4 regions of the Priestia veravalensis genome follow, and region 2 is predicted to be linked to each of the others. Evidence: riboswitches for the same ligand, from Rfam matches in the RefSeq annotation. Region 2 holds a riboswitch; each other region holds the start of a gene.

Region 1 (4,671 bases), on a different contig from region 2:
AAAAGCTTGTAAGTATTGAGCAAAAAGGAACGCAGCGTTATTATTCACTCGCATTAGAAGATGCGGTAGGGCTATTAAAGGAATTAATTTCAACAATTGAAAAAGAATGTTTATGATCAAAGAGGTGAAGAAATGAAGCATAGTGAGTATTACGTTACAGATGAGAACATTATCAGCAATATTGTCGAAAAGCAAAAGCGGTACTTCTATGAACAAAAGACAAAGTCCAAAGCCGTGCGAGTGCAGGCACTAAAGGATTTGCAATCCATGATTAAATCCAATGAAGAAGTAATTATGGAGGCGTTGAAAAAAGATTTAAACAAATCAGAAATAGAAGCGTATGCTTCTGAGATTGGCATTTTGTTAGAAGAAATTCGCTTTACGCTAAAGCATTTAGACGGCTGGATGAAGTCTAAAAAAGCAAAGACAGTCATGACTCATATTGGTTCAAAAGGATATATCATCCCGGAACCTTACGGAGTGACGCTCATTATTGCACCGTGGAACTACCCGTTTCAACTAGCTATTTCACCATTAATTGGCGCTATTGCAGCGGGCAATACAGCAATTATTAAGCCGTCGGAACTGACGCCTAATGTTTCAAGGGTAATGGAAGAATTGCTTGCCAAAACGTTTGACCCTTCGTTTGTTACAGTTATAGAAGGAGCTGTGGAAACGACTCAAATCTTATTGAAGCAACCGCTGGATTATATTTTCTTTACAGGAAGCGTCAACGTTGGAAAAGTCATTATGCAAGAAGCAGGAAAGCAGCTCATTCCAGTCACGTTAGAGCTAGGAGGTAAGAGCCCTTGTATTGTGCATAGAGATGCAAATGTTGAACTTGCGGCTAAGCGCATCATGTTTGGTAAAAGTATGAATGCTGGTCAAACATGCGTTGCTCCAGACTACTTGCTAGTTCATAAAGACGTAAAGGTTCAGCTTATTGCACAGCTACAGAAAGCGGTAACGCAGTTTTATGGCGAAGATGTACTCACAAGCGGGCGTTATGGCAGAATTGTCAGTGAGAGACACTTCGATCGTTTAATTGAGTTTTTACAAGATGGAAAAGTTGTAATTGGCGGTAATTATAATGAAGAAACGCTCCAGATTGCTCCAACCGTCTTAGACGAAGTAAAATGGGATTCAAGCGTTATGCAAGACGAAATTTTCGGTCCAATTTTACCTCTTATTGAATATGAAAGTGTAGATGAGGTCGTAAGTGCAGTTCATCAAAAAGCAAAGCCGCTAGCTCTATATTTGTTTTCAGAAAGTGAAGAGGTTCAGCAGCAAATTATTAACACGGTTTCATTTGGGGGAGGGTGCATTAACGATACGATTATGCACCTGGCAACGCCGCACCTGCCATTTGGAGGAGTTGGAGAGAGTGGAATCGGTCAATATCACGGTGAGGCAAGCTTTAAAACGTTTTCACACTTTAAAAGCGTGCTGAAGCAAACAACAAAGTTTGATTTTGCCTTTAAGTATCCGTCTGATAACCAAAGTCTAAAAACGATTAAAAAGTTTTTGAAATAACGTCAAACGAAAGGGCTTCTTTATAAGAAGCCCTGTTTGTTATGAGTGCACGATGGTTTGAGATAGAGGCCATTGCTCTTGTTTGTAGGCCATGTCCCAAAATAGATACTCAAGTTCGCAACTTTTGATAAAATGCTCTTTCATACGTCTACGTTCCTCAGCTGAAGCTTTTTCTGCTAACTCATCTAATTTGTCACAAAACCATTTTGTCGTTTCTTTCATTTCTCCATTGGTATAAAAGGAAATCCATTCGTAAAAAGGGTGATCCGGTGTTAAGTTCACTTCGCCTGCAATACGCTCGCCAATTTCAACGTATGTCCATGGACATGGCAGTAGCACAGCAATAATTTCACCTAGTGTCCCTGTATGTGCGACCGTCATCATGTGGCTAATATAATGATTTGCTGTTGGTGCTAAGGGCTGATGCTTCATATCTTCATAACGAATGCCAGCTACTTTACAAAAATTATTATGAGGATGGACTTCACTATGTAAAACAATTGAAATACCGTTATTAAACACTTCCATTTCATCACGGGTACTACATTTTGTTAACGCCGCACCGTATATGCGAACAAAAGCAGTTAAATATTCATAATCCTGTGACACATAATGAATTAAAGCTTCTTTTGGAACTTTTCCTTCCTTAATACCTGCAACAAATGGATGTTGAAAGATGGAATCGTAAATGTAAGCTGCTTCTTTGCGTAATTGAGCTGAAAATGACAATTGATATTCCTCCCTAATTGAATCCACAAGGAATGCACTTATAAATGTAGGCAATAACAAAAAAACACCCCATTATATGGAGTGGTAAAGACAGTTGTTGGTGTATTACACGACAACGCCGTACCACTTTCCTACGCTGGTATAAGCCAGATCAGGTTCAAAGGGATCAAGATTCCTTGTCTCAGCCAAACGGCACCCCTAGTGGATTCTTTCATTTTATTCTTATTCAATTTAACATAAAAAAAAGAATTATACAAAAGTTTAGAAAAAACGGTTCAAAAGTAATGGAAAGTAGTAGTTTGAATAGTGATATTTTAAAAAAATAAATGAGATAAATTACATATGAAACTAGTAACTAAACGATTGAAGTAGTTAATGAAAAAATGAGAAAATTGTCACGAATCTTGTCGGAATGTGCAAAGGCTGTGCTATCATGCTATAATAATTGTAAGTTCGTTACGTTTAAACAAGCTCAATTAAAGAATTAAGCTACAAATTGAAGAGGTATTTAGCTGAAGCTAAATGGCCTTTTCAGTTTGCCTAGTTTAATATAAATTAGTCCTGTCAATTTAGTAGGAATTATATTTTTTAAGGAGGTTGTTTAATGAATCTATCAGCATGGGATTTATTTGTGGATCTTGGTTTCATCTCACTGTTATTAGTGGCTGGTACCATTATTCGAGCAAAGGTCAGGTGGGTACAAAACTTATTTTTACCTGCGAGTATTATTGCCGGAATATTGGGTTTAGCATTAGGGCCAAACGGTATTGGCCTCATTCCATTCACTGATCAAATTGGAACTTATCCAGGTATTCTAATCGCGGTTATTTTTGGTGCAATTCCAATTGCAACTCAAAGTGTAAAGTTTAAAGAAATAGCGGGTCGCGTAGGTAGTATGTGGTCGTATTCTCAAATGATTATGCTAGCAATGTGGGGCGTCGGTTTACTATTTTCATTGCTGCTATTAAATAACGTTTGGGGAGATTTAAACTTAGGATTTGGCTTGTTATTAGCAGCAGGATTTATCGGTGGACATGGAACAGCGGCTGCTGTCGGAGATGCGTTTGCAAAGCAAGGATGGGAAGAAGGATTATCGCTAGCGATGACATCAGCAACAATTGGTGTTATTTGCTCAATCGTAGTAGGGTTGGCGTTCATTAAATATTATTCGAAAAAAGGTGAAACAAATTATCTTGCAAGATTTGAAGACTTACCACGAGAATTAAGAACAGGATTAATCCCCCCTGAAAAGCGCACTTCTACAAAAATGGATACGGTATCATCGATTGCTGTTGATCCACTTGTCTTACATGTGGCTTTAGTGACAATTATCGCATTAGGTGGCTACTATTTAAGTGAGCTAGGTCAAACGTTATTGCCTTCAGTAACAATACCGGCTTTTTCACTAGCTTTTCTTGTAGGTTTAGCTATTAAAGGTATTATGAAGAAAACGAATAGCGATCAGTATATTAATGCAGATGTAATGAACAGAATTAGTGGAAGTGCAACAGACTTCTTAGTTGCGTTTGGTATTGCTTCTATTAGTTTATCAGCGGTAGCAAGCTATATTGTACCTTTTGCACTGTTATTATTATTCGGTCTGTTGTTTGCATGGTTTGTATTCCGAGTTCTTTCTGGCAAGTTCTTTGGTCCAATTTGGTTTGAACGAGGAATTTTTACTTGGGGATGGATTACAGGAACAACGGCAATGGGAATCGCACTATTGCGTATCGCGGATCCTGAAAGCAAAAGTAAAACACTCGATGATTACGCGTTGGCATATATACCGATTGCGCCGGTAGAGATTCTCCTTATTACATTTGCTCCATTAATGATTGCAACGAGCCAGCATTGGTTGTTTGTGCTTATTACAATTGGAGCAAGCATAGCTATTTATTTATTTGCCATGTTAAGAGGATGGGTTAAAAACGAAAAGAAATCATCCAGTCAATCAAGAAGTATAGAAGCAAATTCAAAATAACAACTCAGTCTAAGGCTGAGTTGTTGTTTTTTTAGGAGTCAAAAGGCCTATTCTAAGAAAAATTGTTAACGAGTGCATAAATTTAAGTCAGACGAGGTATTAATGAAGAGAAGCTACTATTTTATCTTTTTAGCTAGAACAACTATATTTACATCTACAGGAAAGGAGAAATAGTATGGCAAATTTTCGTTTTTATAGTATCTTAAATGCGATTGGTTTAGTTCTTGTGTTAATCGTAAACTATTTAGCGAACGCTTTACCAATAGGTGGTCAAACTACAGGTGAAGTATCTGATAGCGTACCAACACTATTTACGCCAGCAGGCTATGCGTTTGCGATATGGGGCCTAATTTATACGCTTCTAATTATCTGGATTATTCGTCAATTTATTGCGAGAGAAGATCAAAAAGAAATCTATGCGAAAATTG
Region 2 (4,671 bases):
CCAGCTAAGTAAGCATCACGCCCCGCTTCGATTGCAAGCTTCATCGCGCGAGCCATTTTTACAGGATCTTTTGCACCTGATACAGCCGTGTTTAATAGAACACCATCTGCACCTAACTCCATTGCTTTGGCAGCATCAGAAGCTGTACCGATACCCGCATCTACAATCACAGGCACATTAGATTGCTCAATAATAAACTGCAGGTTCAGCGGGTTAATAATTCCTTGTCCTGATCCAATTGGAGAAGCTCCAGGCATAATAGCATGAACGCCTAATTCCTCGAGTCTTCTAGCAAGTACAACATCATCAGACGTATACGTTAACACTGTAAATCCTTCTTTTAGCAATTCTTCACTTGCTTTTAATGTTTCAATTGGGTCTGGCAATAGCGTTTTATCACAGCCAATTACTTCAACCTTGACCATATCACACAGCCCAGATGCTTTTGCCAACTTTGCAATCCGAACAGCTTCTTCAGCATTTTTGGCTCCAGCTGTATTTGGTAAGAGCGTAAATCTTTTAACATCAAGAGCTTCAAGTAAGTTAGGCTGAGACTGATCAAAAATATCCATTCTTCTCACTGCAAATGTTAAAATTTCTGTTTCTGATTCTTCCACTGCTTGACGCTGCGTTGTGTAATCTGGAAACTTCCCTGTACCTAAAAGCAAACGAGATGCAAATTCATATTTTCCTATTTTCAACATAACTTTCATCCTCCTCCTACAAATGAAACAATCTCTAATAAATCGCCTTCTGATAGCAACGCTTTTTCATGATCTTGCTTTTGTAAAATTTTTTTATTTAACTCGACAATAACCACTTTCTCGTGTAAATCTCTTGATTCCAATAGTTGAGAAACCGTCTGAATTGAGGAATCTATATCAACGCTTTTCCCATTAATTATTAAGTTCAATACGTTCCCTCCATTTCTCTTTGTAAGCGAAAAGCCGTAAAAAAGGAATGTTTTGGATGTTCACCCATCATTTGTTCCGCCATAATTTTCCCTGTAATCGCACTTAGTAAAATACCGTTTCGGTAGTGCCCACAAGCTAAGTAAACATTATCTAGCTCAGGGTGCTGTCCTAAATACGGCCACCCATCTACTGTTTGCGGACGAAGTCCTGCCCATGCTTTTTCAAACGATGCATTTGCAAGTGATGGAACGAGAGAAATCGCTTTGCTAATTAGAAATTCAATAGCTTCTGCAGATACGTGCTTCGTGTAATCATGGGCGCGCTTTGTAGCTCCAATCACTACTCTTCCTCCTGCTTTTGGAACAATATAAAATCCTTCATCTAAAAAAATAGTCTTTTGAATGCTTGGCTGATTCGTCGTGAGAGATATACACTCACCTTTAATAGGAAACAGATGCTTTGGATGAATAGCGGCCACCAGCTCTTTTGTCCAAGCACCTGCACTTACCATCACTTGGTCGCTGTAAAAGTTGCCCGCTGATGTCCGAACGCCAACTACCTTTTTGTTATCGTATATAAAGTGATGGACATGACAGTTCTCATAAATTGCCGCTTGATGGTATAAAGCTCCGTGTGCCAAAGCATGAGTTAGCTTAGCTGGCATCAGCTGTCCATCTTTTGGGATGCTAATCGCCCCGTATGTATCAGGGGTTAAGAGCGGTTCAGCTTCACTTGCTGCGTCAGGAGATAACCACCTAACGTCTGAATCCCACCGTCTGTGGCGCTCCGCTTTGTCTTGTAGCACGTTTGCTTCAGCTTCAGTTGTTGCTACTTTTAACAAGCCTTTTTGAATGAGCTCAACATCAATATTTGTTTTTTCTTTTAATTCAGCTACCAGATTCGGAAAAAGTGCTCTACTTCGAATGGCTAGTTCCAAAAGAGGCCCTTCTTCATCAATTTCAGCTTGTGCTCCTAATATTCCAGCAGCTGCTCCCGATGCTTCACAACCAATCTGATTTTTTTCCAAAATGGCTACCTTATACCCCATTTTAGAAAGCTGATACGCAGTTGAAGCTCCAATAACTCCACCACCAATAACGAGCGCATCATAATGTGCCTCCATATGTATCACTCCACTTTCGTAGTTGTTCACCGTATTCCTTTGCCGCTTGTAACGGGTTTTCATCTTTAAATACACCAGCCATGACAGCGACGCCATGTGCCCCTGTACTCAATACCTCTCTTACATTGCAAGGCATAACTCCCCCGATTGCAATTACCGGTATCTGCACTGAATCAACGACTTGTTTCAGCTGTTCAAGTCCCCGAGGTGTTTGACCCAGTTTTGATTGCGATGGATAGATATGACCATAAATGACATAGTCGACGCCTGATTGTTCAGCTTCCTTTGCTTCTTTAACGCTGTGTACAGATTTACCAACAATCAATTGCTGAAAATGTGCTTTTACTCCTTGAGCACTTAGACTGTGATAAGCCAAATGCACACCTTTGACTTGAGCAGCAAAAGCTACATCTACTCGATCGTTAACAATTAGCTTTGAAGCCGGAACTTCTTTTTTCAGGTCTCCAATAAGCACTTCTAACTCTCGTGCCGTTCGTTCTTTTTCTCGAATATGGATAGCTCCTACATATGGTTCAATGTCTCTGATAATTTTCAAAAGCTGTTCAAGAGGCTGTTTCCCTGTTGACACAGCGTGTAACTTGGGTACCATAGCATCCTCACCTTTATTTCGACATAAACGTAAAAAACCACTCTACAACGTAGAGTGGTTTGGCATGCATTAATTATGTAAACATGGCTCATCCACTTCCCTACGCTGGTACAAACCAGATCAGGTTCAAAGGGTCCGAATTTTTCGTCTCAGCCATAAAGGCTCCCCTAGTGATTTTTTCTAATATTTTCACTTTTCATTTAGAAGTATAACATATTTGTGAGTGATTACAACCTACTGGACCATTTTTCTCATGTATTGAGCTAATAATCTTCGAGCTCTTTTTCTTTTTCCCTATGCTCTTCCCACAGAAATGAGCTCAGTAAGATGGCAAATGTTAAAATATAAAATCCGTAGAATAACAAAGCAGCTATACTGTTGACCATTAAAAAGATAAAACTAATGACTTGTCCCGCAATTGTTACAATCAATAAAATATATTTCCATACTTCACGTTTTCTCATTAAACTTATCTCCACTTTTCAAATCCTAATTTCAATGCTCTTCTCTCTATTATAACAAGTTTCGAGTATGAGTAAGGAATATCTGATCAAAATAAAACAATTGTCCCAAAAACGATAAGAGAAGAGCGTCACGTTTGTTAAAGTATCATCGGCTATCTACAATGTTTCGTCGAGCACAAGAGATTGCGGCCACAAACTATGAATTTTTACTACTTTATACGGAAGCAGCTCTCTTATATTGGATTATGTGTACCATTCTTTCCATTGTTCAAGGACGCATTGAAGCAAAGCTTGACCGTTATGTCTCAAGATAGATAACCGTATTAAAAAAGGAGTTTATTAGCGTGATTAACATTACGAACCTTCATAAATCATTTGATGATTTACACGTATTGCGAGGAATTGATTTAAACATAGAGCAAGGTAAAGTAGTGGTTCTAATTGGTCCTTCAGGTTCCGGAAAAACAACGTTTCTTCGCTGTTTAAACTTACTGGAACTTCCTACTAATGGTAAAATCATCATCGATAACCAAGAGGTCAGCTTTGAGAAAAATTTACCGAAGCAAAAGATAACGTCTTTTCGCAGCTTAACGGGAATGGTTTTTCAAAGCTACAATTTGTTTCCTCACAAAACAGCGCTTGAAAATGTCATGGAAGGACCTGTTATTGTAAAAGGTGTTCCAAAACAAAAGGCAAAAGAGCGCGCTGTTTCCCTACTACAAAAAGTTGGTCTAGGAGACAAAGTGAACTTTTATCCATTTCAATTATCAGGAGGACAACAGCAGCGTGTGGGTATCGCGCGTGCAATGGCTATGGATCCTAAAGTCATGCTATTTGATGAGCCTACATCTGCTTTAGACCCTGAGCTTGTAGGTGATGTGCTAAAAGCTATGAAAGATTTAGCAAAAGAAGGTATGACCATGGTCGTGGTTACACATGAAATGCGCTTTGCTCGCGAAGTGGCAGATGAAGTAATCTTTATGGACCAAGGCGTTATTATGGAGCGTGGAACACCAGAAGAGATCTTCCAAAAACCTAAAGAAGAGCGAACTCGTCGCTTTTTAAATATGATTCAGTAAAAGGCTGCTTAACCGCAGTCTTTTTCATTATCTGCATTACATTATACTTTTGACTTTTTGTCTTTTATAATAAACATAAGATTTATGATATGAAAGGAGACAAGAGGACATGCAAAATTTTAAAGCTCTTGTATTAACAAAAGAAGAAGAACAGGTTCATTCTCATATCAAAACGCTCACACTTGATGATTTACCACAAGGTGATGTCCTCATTAAAGTTCACTATTCAGGTATCAATTATAAGGATAGCCTAGCTAGCATTCCCAATGGAAATATCGTCAAAGCGTATCCATTTGTACCAGGAATTGATTTAGCAGGTACGGTTGTTACTTCGGATAACCCTCGCTTTAAAAGCGGTGATGAAGTGATTGCAACCAGCTATGAAATTGGAGTGTCTCATTACGGTGGCTATAGTGAATACGCTCGTATTCCTGCCGACTGGATTGTTCCTCTTCCCGATGGATTAACCTTAAAAGAAGCT
Region 3 (4,671 bases), on a different contig from region 2:
ATGCACTTAAAGAATATATGGCATGCTTTCGCACATTAGGTCGCTATACATCATTTGTTGTGTTCTTTGAGCCTGAATATAAAAAACGTACGATGATTCAGTATGAAACGATGTTTTGGGATACCCTCACATTTTTACATCGAATTGATGGAAAGCCTTGGCCCGAAGAAATCCCCAAAAACCCTAACGATCCTCTATGGGAGTTTTGTTTTGAAGGTGAGCCAATATTTGTTGTCTGTAATACGCCTGTACATGAATTACGAAAAAGCCGAAAGAGCAGCAGTTTCATAATTACATTTCAGCCTAGATGGGTGTTTGAGGGAATGACTCCTCATACAAAAATGGGACAGCAAGTTCAAAAAACGGTTCGGAATCGACTTGAAGATTACGACAAAGTTGAAGCGCATCCTCATCTAGGATGGTATGGAGATCAAGAAAATCATGAATGGAAGCAGTATTTCTTACGAGATGTTAACAACTCGTTCCCAACAGAATGTCCATTCAAGCTAAAAAGGAGTGAAAGAGATGGAGTTAAAAAAAGCCTTTATTAAAAAAGGAATTGGCGGTGGTCTTGAAGAAGTTATACATGAACTACTTCCAAAACATACCGGTTATGTAGAGGTTCAACATGATGTTGCAGGGCAGGAACACCCAAGTCATACTCACCCTACCGACGAGATTCTTCATATTATTAAAGGATCTATTTATTTTACAGTTGAGGGAGAAACAACTCAGTGCGAAGCGGGAGATCGTATTTATTTACCAAAACACACAAAGCATGCGTCAAAAGCTGATGTGAATGGTTGTACGTATGTAATCTCCATTTTAAAATTTTGATGAAAGAAGTTGATGACTGGAATGATTCAATCAAACCCTGTTTTAATCATAATAGATGTACAAAAAGGTTTTGAACAAGATGCTTGGGGAACTCGTAATAATATTCATGCAGAAGATAATATGCTCACTCTTTTACAAGCTTGGAGGAGACAGCAGTTTCCGGTTATTCATGTCCAGCATGCTTCAAAAAGCGAAACATCTCCTCTTTTTCCAGGGACGGAAGGATTCCGTTTCAAAGAAGGTTTCGGTCCTGTTGGTGATGAATACTTAATTCGAAAGCATAAAAATAGCTGTTTTATAGGAACAGAACTGGATAACTATCTGAAGGAAAACGGATACGATACGCTTATACTAGTAGGTTTAACAACGAACCATTGCGTCTCTACAACGGCACGCATGGCAGGAAACTTAGGTTATCGCACTTACGTCATCCACGATGCAACTGCGTGTTTCAATCTGTTATCATATGACGGTGAAACAACTTTTGCAGCAGAAGATGTTCATCGCTTAAGCTTATCATCTCTTCACAATGAATTTGCAACGGTTACTTCAACATCCGAAGCCCTACGCGTACTGCAATCCTATCAATATATAAAATGAGGCCTGATGCTTTTGCATCAGGTTTTTTGTGTAGATTATTCTGACAAAAACAAGTACAATAGAAACATCATTTTGAAAAAGGAGCACGATACATCATGACAGTAATTAGAAAAGCTTTAGCAGAAGACTTACCTACAATGGTGGCTATTTATAATCAGTCAGTACGCCAAAGCGCAGCAACATTTGACTTAACTCCTGTAACAATTGGGCAACGTAAAAGCTGGTTTGAATCTCACGACCAAAGTCAACTGTTTCCACTGCTTGTTGCTGAACGAAATGGTGAAGTAGCTGGATACGCATCTTTGTCTTCCTACCGTGATAAAGAAGCATATATTCGAACAGTTGAACTCTCCGTTTATGTAGATGAAGCTCACCAAGGATTTGGAATTGGTAAAAGGTTAATGGAAGCTATTCTAGTACAAGCAAAAGAGTTAAATCATCACGTTGTTATTTCTGGTATTACAAAAGGAAACGATAAAAGTATTAAAATGCATGAACAGTTTGGATTTACCTTTTGTGGGGAATTTAAAGAAGTAGGATGGAAGTTCAATCAATGGCAAGATGTTCTGTTTTATCAACTGATTCTTTAAGTGAAATTAAATAGTATCTTGTTTGAGAATTATGTTATAATAGAAAGCGTTCTAATAATACATATCAACGTACCACAGGGGGAGCCTGAATGGCTGAGAGTGAACCAATTGTTCTGACCCTTTGAACCTGTTAGTTAATGCTAGCGTAGGGAGTGTGGAGCGTGCAGCTTGTGCTGCCTCCTGTGTTTGTCGTTGAATACTAATGATTTTACAACAGGAGTGAAAAGACGATGAACAAAGGAATGTCTTTACAAGCGAAAATTGAAGTGGCAATCTTTGCAGCTCTAGCAATGATAATTGATATATTGCCATCAATTACAATTGCACCTGCCGTGTCCATATCATTTTCCATGGTACCAATCTTCATTATTTGCTTTCGATGGGGATTTAAATCAGGCGTGGTAGCTGGATTTTTGTGGGGATTGCTACAAGTTGTCACGGGTACTGCTTATGTATTAACACCTCTACAAGCATTTATCGAATATTTTATTGCATTTGCATTCATTGGTCTAGCAGGGCTATTGTCTGGTGCTATTAAGCAGAACTTAGCTACTAACAATCGAACAAAAGCATTTACATTTATTATTTTAGCAATTGTTATCGGCAGCGTTGCTCGCTATTTTTGGCACTTTGTTGCAGGGATTATTTTTTGGGGCTCTTATGCGCCAAAAGGAGTATCTGCATTATGGTATTCATTTACGATGAACGGACTAGCAATGGTGGGATCCATGATTGCTTGCCTAATCATTTTAGCCGTATTAATTCCGTCTGCTGCAAGAGTGGTATTAAATCGCGCATCATAAATAAAAGGAATGAAACCTATAGGAGTAACATCCTATAGGTTTTTTGCGTTTTTAAACCAATTTACATGTTTTCAGTGTTTTTGTTCTTTTTATGAAAGGGTTGAGGGTTTTTTTGTAGAATGGTATACTAGGTCTGTTTGTTGGAAGAATATACATACCATTTTTTGTAGGAAGGAATCATGTTAATGAACAAACGTAATCTCCTTTACATGACGATTGCAACATCCCTTTTACTCGCAGGATGTCAGCAAAAAGCTCAAAAAGCAACTGAAGTCGATACGGACTTGATGATTGCAGGAGAGATAGAAAGTCATGATCAAGAAGCAAAGAAAGATGTTGTTGAAAACCAGTACAGATATGATATTTCAGATACAATAGATGAAAAAATAATCTCGCAGTTTATGAATAGCTACTTCAAGGCTTTACATGATGGAATCCTTCATAAATCAGCTAAGTCAATTCAGACATATATAATAGAAGATAGTGAGTTTTATAAACAGCAAGTAATGAAAATTGATAATTTTTCGGAGCAAGGAATTCGTCAAGAACTAAAGACGTTTCAAGTTGTGAACTGGTATGAAGCTGAGAAAAATCAAATAAATTTACAAACGTTTGAAGAGGTCACCATCCATCAACCTAATAAAAAGGATTATACAAAGAGTATTAATCAATTGTATACGCTAATAAGCGATCAAGGTACATTGCGAATTAAAAGCGTAGAGCCGTATACAATGGATAAAGCAGAAGAAACGAAGTCAAATGCACCAGCTATTACAAGAGCAGCTAGCTTAAATGAATATAACGGTAAATGGTCCACTGCCAATTCTGACTTAAAAGGTGCTCCAATCGTAGAGTTTTATGCTTCTTCTAGCTCAGAGGCTACGGTGAAGATTCATGCCTATAAGCCACCAAATTCAGTAGAAGTAGCTACAGTAGAAGCAGAAAACATAATTTTTAAACATAATCAAGCTGTTATTCATTACGATACGGACAATAATGGAAATAAAGGAACAATTGTCGTGACCCTAAAAGCAAATTCTCTTTTTGTTATTCATCATTTAGAAAAGGCTTCTGAGTCTAAATGGACGATTCCTGCAGGCGCATTTGAGCTGTCCACGTTTGAAAGTTAAACAAGATAAAAGAAAAAAGGGGGATTCAAATGGGAAATCTATATATCGTGGCCATAATTTGTTTCCTGTGGCTTGTGCTGTCAGCATGTAGTGAGACAAAGTCTGCTCCGGCTCCGACACCAAAAGAGCCTGAATCAGAAGCTACCGTTCTGGTTGATGTCGATGAGTCTGCTAATGAGACACAAAAGAGTTCTTCTCTTCCCGTTGTGACAAATGAAGAAGCCAAACAGCTTGCTACAGATTCGTTGAAGAATGTTATCCAAACATTTGATATCTTAGGTAAACAAGAGGGATGGGACAGTGAAGAGAAACCAGCAGATTTTCAATTGCTAAGCCCTAGGCTCAAAGAATTTGCTACGAGTTCATTAGTTGCTACGAAACTAAAAACAATCGCCACTTCTTATTACTGTCAATGTGATGAGCAGTCTATTCCAAATCTAGCGACAACCGTACGTTTTAAAGTGATTAACAACCGCCCCGGTCAATTTTCAATCTCAGCTATTCAGCCACTGGACGAAAAAGGGAACGGAGGTACAACTATTTACTTGAATATGAAATACGGAAAAGATGGTTGGAAGTTAAATGAATGGGACGAAATGACGTATCGTCAAAAACCGTTAGATATTTCGTCAGATGAGTATTTAGAATATCTGAAAAAAATAACGCCTAACGAAGCAGTTTCGTTTAACAAAGAAACGACTATTGAAGATG
Region 4 (4,671 bases), on a different contig from region 2:
GGAGCGAATACACCAGCCCCATCAAACTGTGTCATCATCCGTCGACTGAAATAACCTAAACCGGCTTGTGCACCGAGCCATTCACCGATCGCAGCGCCAATAACGCTTAAGGTTACCGCTACTTTTAAACCTGAATAAAAATGAGGTAAAGCGGCTGGAACACTTAGCTTCATAAAAAGATCTCGTTTAGTCGCTCCCATCGTTTTTAAAAGTTCAACGTGTTCACGTCTCGTTGAGCGAAGACCATCAAACGTGTTAACGGTAATGGGGAAAAACGTAATTAAGACCGTTACAACTACTTTGCTCCAGATTGAATAGCCAAACCAAAGTACAAAAATAGGCGCTAGCGCTATGATTGGAATGGTTTGCGAAGCTACTAACATAGGATAGATAGCCCGCTCAATGGTTTTGTTGTTATTCATCCAAATCGCAACCACCACGCCTACAACAATTGAAATGGCTAAACCTATTAAAATAATCCGTAGCGTTGAAGGTAAATGTTCAATGAACAGCACATCTTTTAGCTCCCATATTCTCACGCACACCTCAACTGGAGATGGTAAAATAAAGGGCATCGCCACAACATAAGCGATAACCTGCCAAATAAGCAGCAACATGAGCGTTAAAATAATAGATGAACTCCACTCTTTTACCTTCTTCATGCATCCACCTTCATTCTGAGCTCTTCCATCAATTGATGCTTTAGCTTTACAATCTCTGGTCGATCTATATCCTGCAGAGACCTTGGCCTTTCAAGAGGTACCTTGACCTGCTGAAATTCCTTTAAAGGCTGCTTATCAAAGATAAAGATTCGATCTGATAAAAACAGCGCTTCCTGTACATCATGGGTGATAAACAAAATGGTTTGCTTACGCTTTTGCCACTGTTCAAGCAGCCACTCCTGCATGGATAGACGAGTAATGGCATCCAAGGCACTAAACGGTTCATCTAGCAAAAGTACGTTTGACCCGCTTAGCACGCTACGAAGAAACGAAACCCGCTGCTTCATTCCTCCTGATAAATTGGCAGGAAATCGATGTTCATACCCTTCTAACCCAAATTCACTTAGCAGCTCTTTTACTTGTGTATATGCTTTTCCCTTCGCTACTCCTTTTAACTCTAAAGGTAAAGCAGCGTTATCTAGAATCGTCCTCCAAGGTAAAAGAAGATCTTCTTGGGGCATGTATCCCACATGACCCAATCTACTATGATGCTGCTGACCATTAATTAAAATCCTTCCCGTCTGCTCTATCTCTAACCCGGTAATGAGTCGAAAAAGCGTGCTCTTTCCTGAACCGCTTGCACCAACAATGCTGACAAACTCTCCTTCTTTAATATCAAAATTAAGAGATTCTAAGATTGCTCCTTTGCTTTCTTCATATGAGAAAGTCACCTTTTCAAACTCCAAAGCTTTTTTATACATGAACAGGCCACATCGCTTTTTCATAAGCCATATCCCAGAATAAGTATTCAAAGCGCGTCGTATTAATAAAGATTTCTTCTAGCTTGTTAAGCTCTGCTTCTGATTTTCCTTCTGCTAGCTGATCCATTAGATCGATGCACCAAGTCGCAAGCTCACCAAATTCAGCTGAGCTGTACATGTGAATCCACTCACTATAAAGCTCATGAGCTGCTCCAGGCTGAGTGGAAAGCTCTTTGCCAATTTCCCAATAGCTCCACATGCACGGGAGCAGTGCGGCAACAAGCTCAGCTAGCGTTCCGTTTTGAGAAACGTGAAGCATATAGTGCGTGTAAGCAAGCGTTGTTGGCGCGGGCTCTGCTGTTTCTAGTTCTTCAGGAGTAATTAAAAAACGTTTTGCATATTGTCTATGTAGCTCCATCTCTTCGTTGATCGTTGAATGTAATAACGCTGCAAATTTCCCCATCGTTTGAACATCTGTTGCTTTTACTGCTCCAAGTGCAAATAGCTTTGCATAATCAATTAAATACACGTAATCTTGTACCATATAAAAGCGAAACTTCTCTTGCTCTAACGTCCCTTCTCCCATCCCCTTTACAAAGGGATACTCATGCGTTTGCTTCCAAATAGGCTTTACTTTTTCATATAAACGTTCACTGAATCTCATTAGGCACTCTCCTTTTTTGTATGTAGCCACTCATAAATAAACTGAACCATCACTTTCGTGTAATCGAGTAATTGATCAACGGACAGCTTTTCATTAACAGCGTGTGCTTCCGTTAATTCGCCTGGGCCATAAATAACTGTAGCTATACCTGCATCAGCTAGCCAGCCACCGTCCGTAACCGTTGGAGAAACGTTGACTTTCGCTTCTTTCATTGTCACTTCTCTATGAGCACTGACTAACGAGTGAACTGCTGGGTGATTTCTATCTACTTCAAATGCAGGGAAAATTTCACCTCTATCTTCAATCATTGATGTTCCTCCCCACTTAAACGTTGGGAGATTTTCTCTTAGCCACCGATCTGCTTTTGCAACCTGTAACAGATGGTCTTCTACTTCTTTCGCTACTTCTTCATACGATTCATTTGGATAATAATGAACGGTCACCCACAGCCTGCACTCATCTGCGATAAACGCTGCGTGGCGACCACCTTCAATAACCGCTGGATTTATTGTATTTGTTCCAGGCGGAAAGCCAGGGTAGCTTTTGACAACAGCCCAGTGGCGCTCTAACTCTTGTAGTGCACCAATTAATTTCATCATTTTTTCAATTGCACTGGCTCCCAACAAACCGCCGCCGGCATGAATCATTTGTCTTCTTGTGGCATCATGATATGTTTGCTTACTTTTCACAGTTATCCACCCGGTAATGACTCCACCTTGACCTTGGATTTGCAAATCACTTGTATCAACCACAACCGCAAAGTCTGCGCTATATCCTCGCTTGCAGCATTCAAGGGTACCTGCCTCTCCAACCTCTTCACCGATAACTGACTGAAACACTAAATCACCAGGAAACTCCACTCCAGCTTCACGTAGAAGCTTAATAGCAAACAGCGCACCAGCGAGTCCGCCTTTCATATCGGCAGCGCCTCTCCCCGTAATAAATTCTTCACCGCACCTCGCTTGAAACGGATCAGCATCCCATCCTTCGTCTTCGTTAACAGCTGCAACATCAATATGTCCATTAATAATCAAGCTCTGGTACCCACTTCGATTTGTTCCCTTTAATGTTCCAACAACGTTAGGATCATTTGGATACACGTCCCACATATCTGTTTCAAAACCATAGCTTTCCAACAGCCGCGCAATATAGCTCTGCGCTTCTTTTGTATTACGTGCAGGTGGTGCTGGTGTTTTGTAAGATATGAGCTTGGTCAAAAGTTCAATAAGCTCATCTCGTTTGTCATCTACTTGCTTTACTACATCCGTAATATTCATACCAATTCCCTCCTTCTAAACCACATAAAAAAGCGCTTCTTTTCATAGAAAAGAAGCGCTTGAATATACACATGTATCCCTCTTACATCACGTAAAAGTCATAGATGTAGCACACAATACCTCTTTCCTACGCTAGTATTACCTAGTTCAGGTTATAAGGGTTAAGACAAGCGTCTCTCTCAGCTTTGAAAAGCACCCCTAGTGGTTTGATAATGACTATTTTTTTGTAAAACTATCTGATTATTACCTCTATTAGTTGTACCACACTACCTTATATAGTTCAATACAATTTGCAGAATTCTAATTTGACCTTCAAAGCCACAATAGCGTTATGTTTAATTCTATCGGATGCCTACCAAGTATAGAAGACTAGGGACGAGCTATTCAGCTTAGAATCCCTCCTTTTCTATACTTACTTCTTTTGACAAGTTGGACAGTAATACAACCGCCTCGTATTCCGTTCCCAAAAATACACTTAGAACCATAGAAAGTGGAGCTAATGCTAGCTTCACTTTTTTAATGACTTACCTGTTCAATTACTTCTTGCAACGACTTCTCTTTCATAGAGGCAATGCGTAAGTGATACGTTTCAAACGTCAAATGTGCAGAGAGACGATTCGGCACAATTACACATTGTAAACCCGCAGCAATCGCAGCTTTTGCACCGTTGGCTGAGTCTTCAAAAGCAATGGCTTCAGAAGGTTTTACGCCTAGCTTTTCAACTGTTTGCTTATAAAGAGCTGGATCTGGCTTAACTTTTTCCACGTCGCCACGCGTTTGCATCACTTCGAAATGACCAAGGAGATCTAATTCCTTTAAAAACGACGTAACCCATGCACGGTCTGAACTGCTAGCTAAACCAATTTTCAGTCCTAATTCTTTCGCTTCTTTTAAATACTCAAGAACGCCTTCACGAGCTGCAAGCTGCTTCATTTTTTCTCGGTGACGCTTTAATGACTCTTTTGCAATTTCTTCCTTCGTTAATTCACGACCAAACTGCTCATATAAAAAGTCGTAAAGCGCTTTAGTATCCGTTCCTATATAAGACGCAAACTCTTCAATTTTCAAATGTACGCCACGAGGTTCTAGCATATCGCAGTATACTTCATACCAAACTGATTCTGTATCTACAATTAATCCATCAAAGTCAAACACAATTGCTTTAATCATCTTTCATACCGCCTTTATATCTCAATTCTAGTTAATATCCTATCACGTTCTTATGAGTAGGGCTACAAATGTATATTTCAGCTAGCACATCGACATATGGATATCATTTGCATTTTTTCATTTCTTTACGCTCAACT

Evidence for each region. A riboswitch is a leader RNA that binds a small molecule or an ion and turns the genes downstream of it on or off. The one in region 2 is predicted to bind thiamine pyrophosphate.
Region 1: it holds a riboswitch for thiamine pyrophosphate, as region 2 does, so the genes downstream of both, tenA (thiaminase II) here and tenI (thiazole tautomerase TenI) in region 2, are expected to answer to the same signal.
Region 3: it holds a riboswitch for thiamine pyrophosphate, as region 2 does, so the genes downstream of both, thiT (energy-coupled thiamine transporter ThiT) here and tenI (thiazole tautomerase TenI) in region 2, are expected to answer to the same signal.
Region 4: it holds a riboswitch for thiamine pyrophosphate, as region 2 does, so the genes downstream of both, AS180_RS07150 (acetylornithine deacetylase) here and tenI (thiazole tautomerase TenI) in region 2, are expected to answer to the same signal.

Annotation. Positions count from the first base shown of each region.
Region 1 is NZ_KQ758631.1:79,945-84,615, reverse strand. It holds gene AS180_RS04475 (ArsR/SmtB family transcription factor) at 1-116, shown strand, start outside; gene AS180_RS04470 (aldehyde dehydrogenase) at 133-1,533, shown strand; gene tenA (thiaminase II) at 1,573-2,262, opposite strand; TPP riboswitch at 2,374-2,472, opposite strand; gene AS180_RS04460 (sodium/glutamate symporter) at 2,867-4,243, shown strand; gene AS180_RS04455 (TspO/MBR family protein) at 4,419-4,671, shown strand, end outside.
Region 2 is NZ_KQ758635.1:58,816-63,486, reverse strand. It holds gene AS180_RS06340 (thiazole synthase) at 1-704, opposite strand, end outside; gene thiS (sulfur carrier protein ThiS) at 710-913, opposite strand; gene thiO (glycine oxidase ThiO) at 910-2,037, opposite strand; gene tenI (thiazole tautomerase TenI) at 2,021-2,647, opposite strand; TPP riboswitch at 2,728-2,826, opposite strand; gene AS180_RS06320 (hypothetical protein) at 2,911-3,111, opposite strand; partial or broken gene AS180_RS06315 (cysteine ABC transporter permease) at 3,264-3,425, shown strand; gene AS180_RS06310 (amino acid ABC transporter ATP-binding protein) at 3,456-4,190, shown strand; gene AS180_RS06305 (acrylyl-CoA reductase family protein) at 4,300-4,671, shown strand, end outside.
Region 3 is NZ_KQ758628.1:82,219-86,889, forward strand. It holds gene AS180_RS02375 (YqcI/YcgG family protein) at 1-551, shown strand, start outside; gene AS180_RS02380 (cupin domain-containing protein) at 526-837, shown strand; gene AS180_RS02385 (cysteine hydrolase family protein) at 859-1,437, shown strand; gene AS180_RS02390 (GNAT family N-acetyltransferase) at 1,533-2,027, shown strand; TPP riboswitch at 2,095-2,197, shown strand; gene thiT (energy-coupled thiamine transporter ThiT) at 2,258-2,830, shown strand; gene AS180_RS02400 (TcaA NTF2-like domain-containing protein) at 3,016-3,960, shown strand; gene AS180_RS02405 (TcaA NTF2-like domain-containing protein) at 3,990-4,671, shown strand, end outside.
Region 4 is NZ_KQ758637.1:64,709-69,379, reverse strand. It holds gene AS180_RS07165 (ABC transporter permease) at 1-662, opposite strand, end outside; gene AS180_RS07160 (ABC transporter ATP-binding protein) at 659-1,423, opposite strand; gene tenA (thiaminase II) at 1,416-2,087, opposite strand; gene AS180_RS07150 (acetylornithine deacetylase) at 2,087-3,364, opposite strand; TPP riboswitch at 3,472-3,574, opposite strand; gene AS180_RS07145 (HAD family hydrolase) at 3,881-4,534, opposite strand.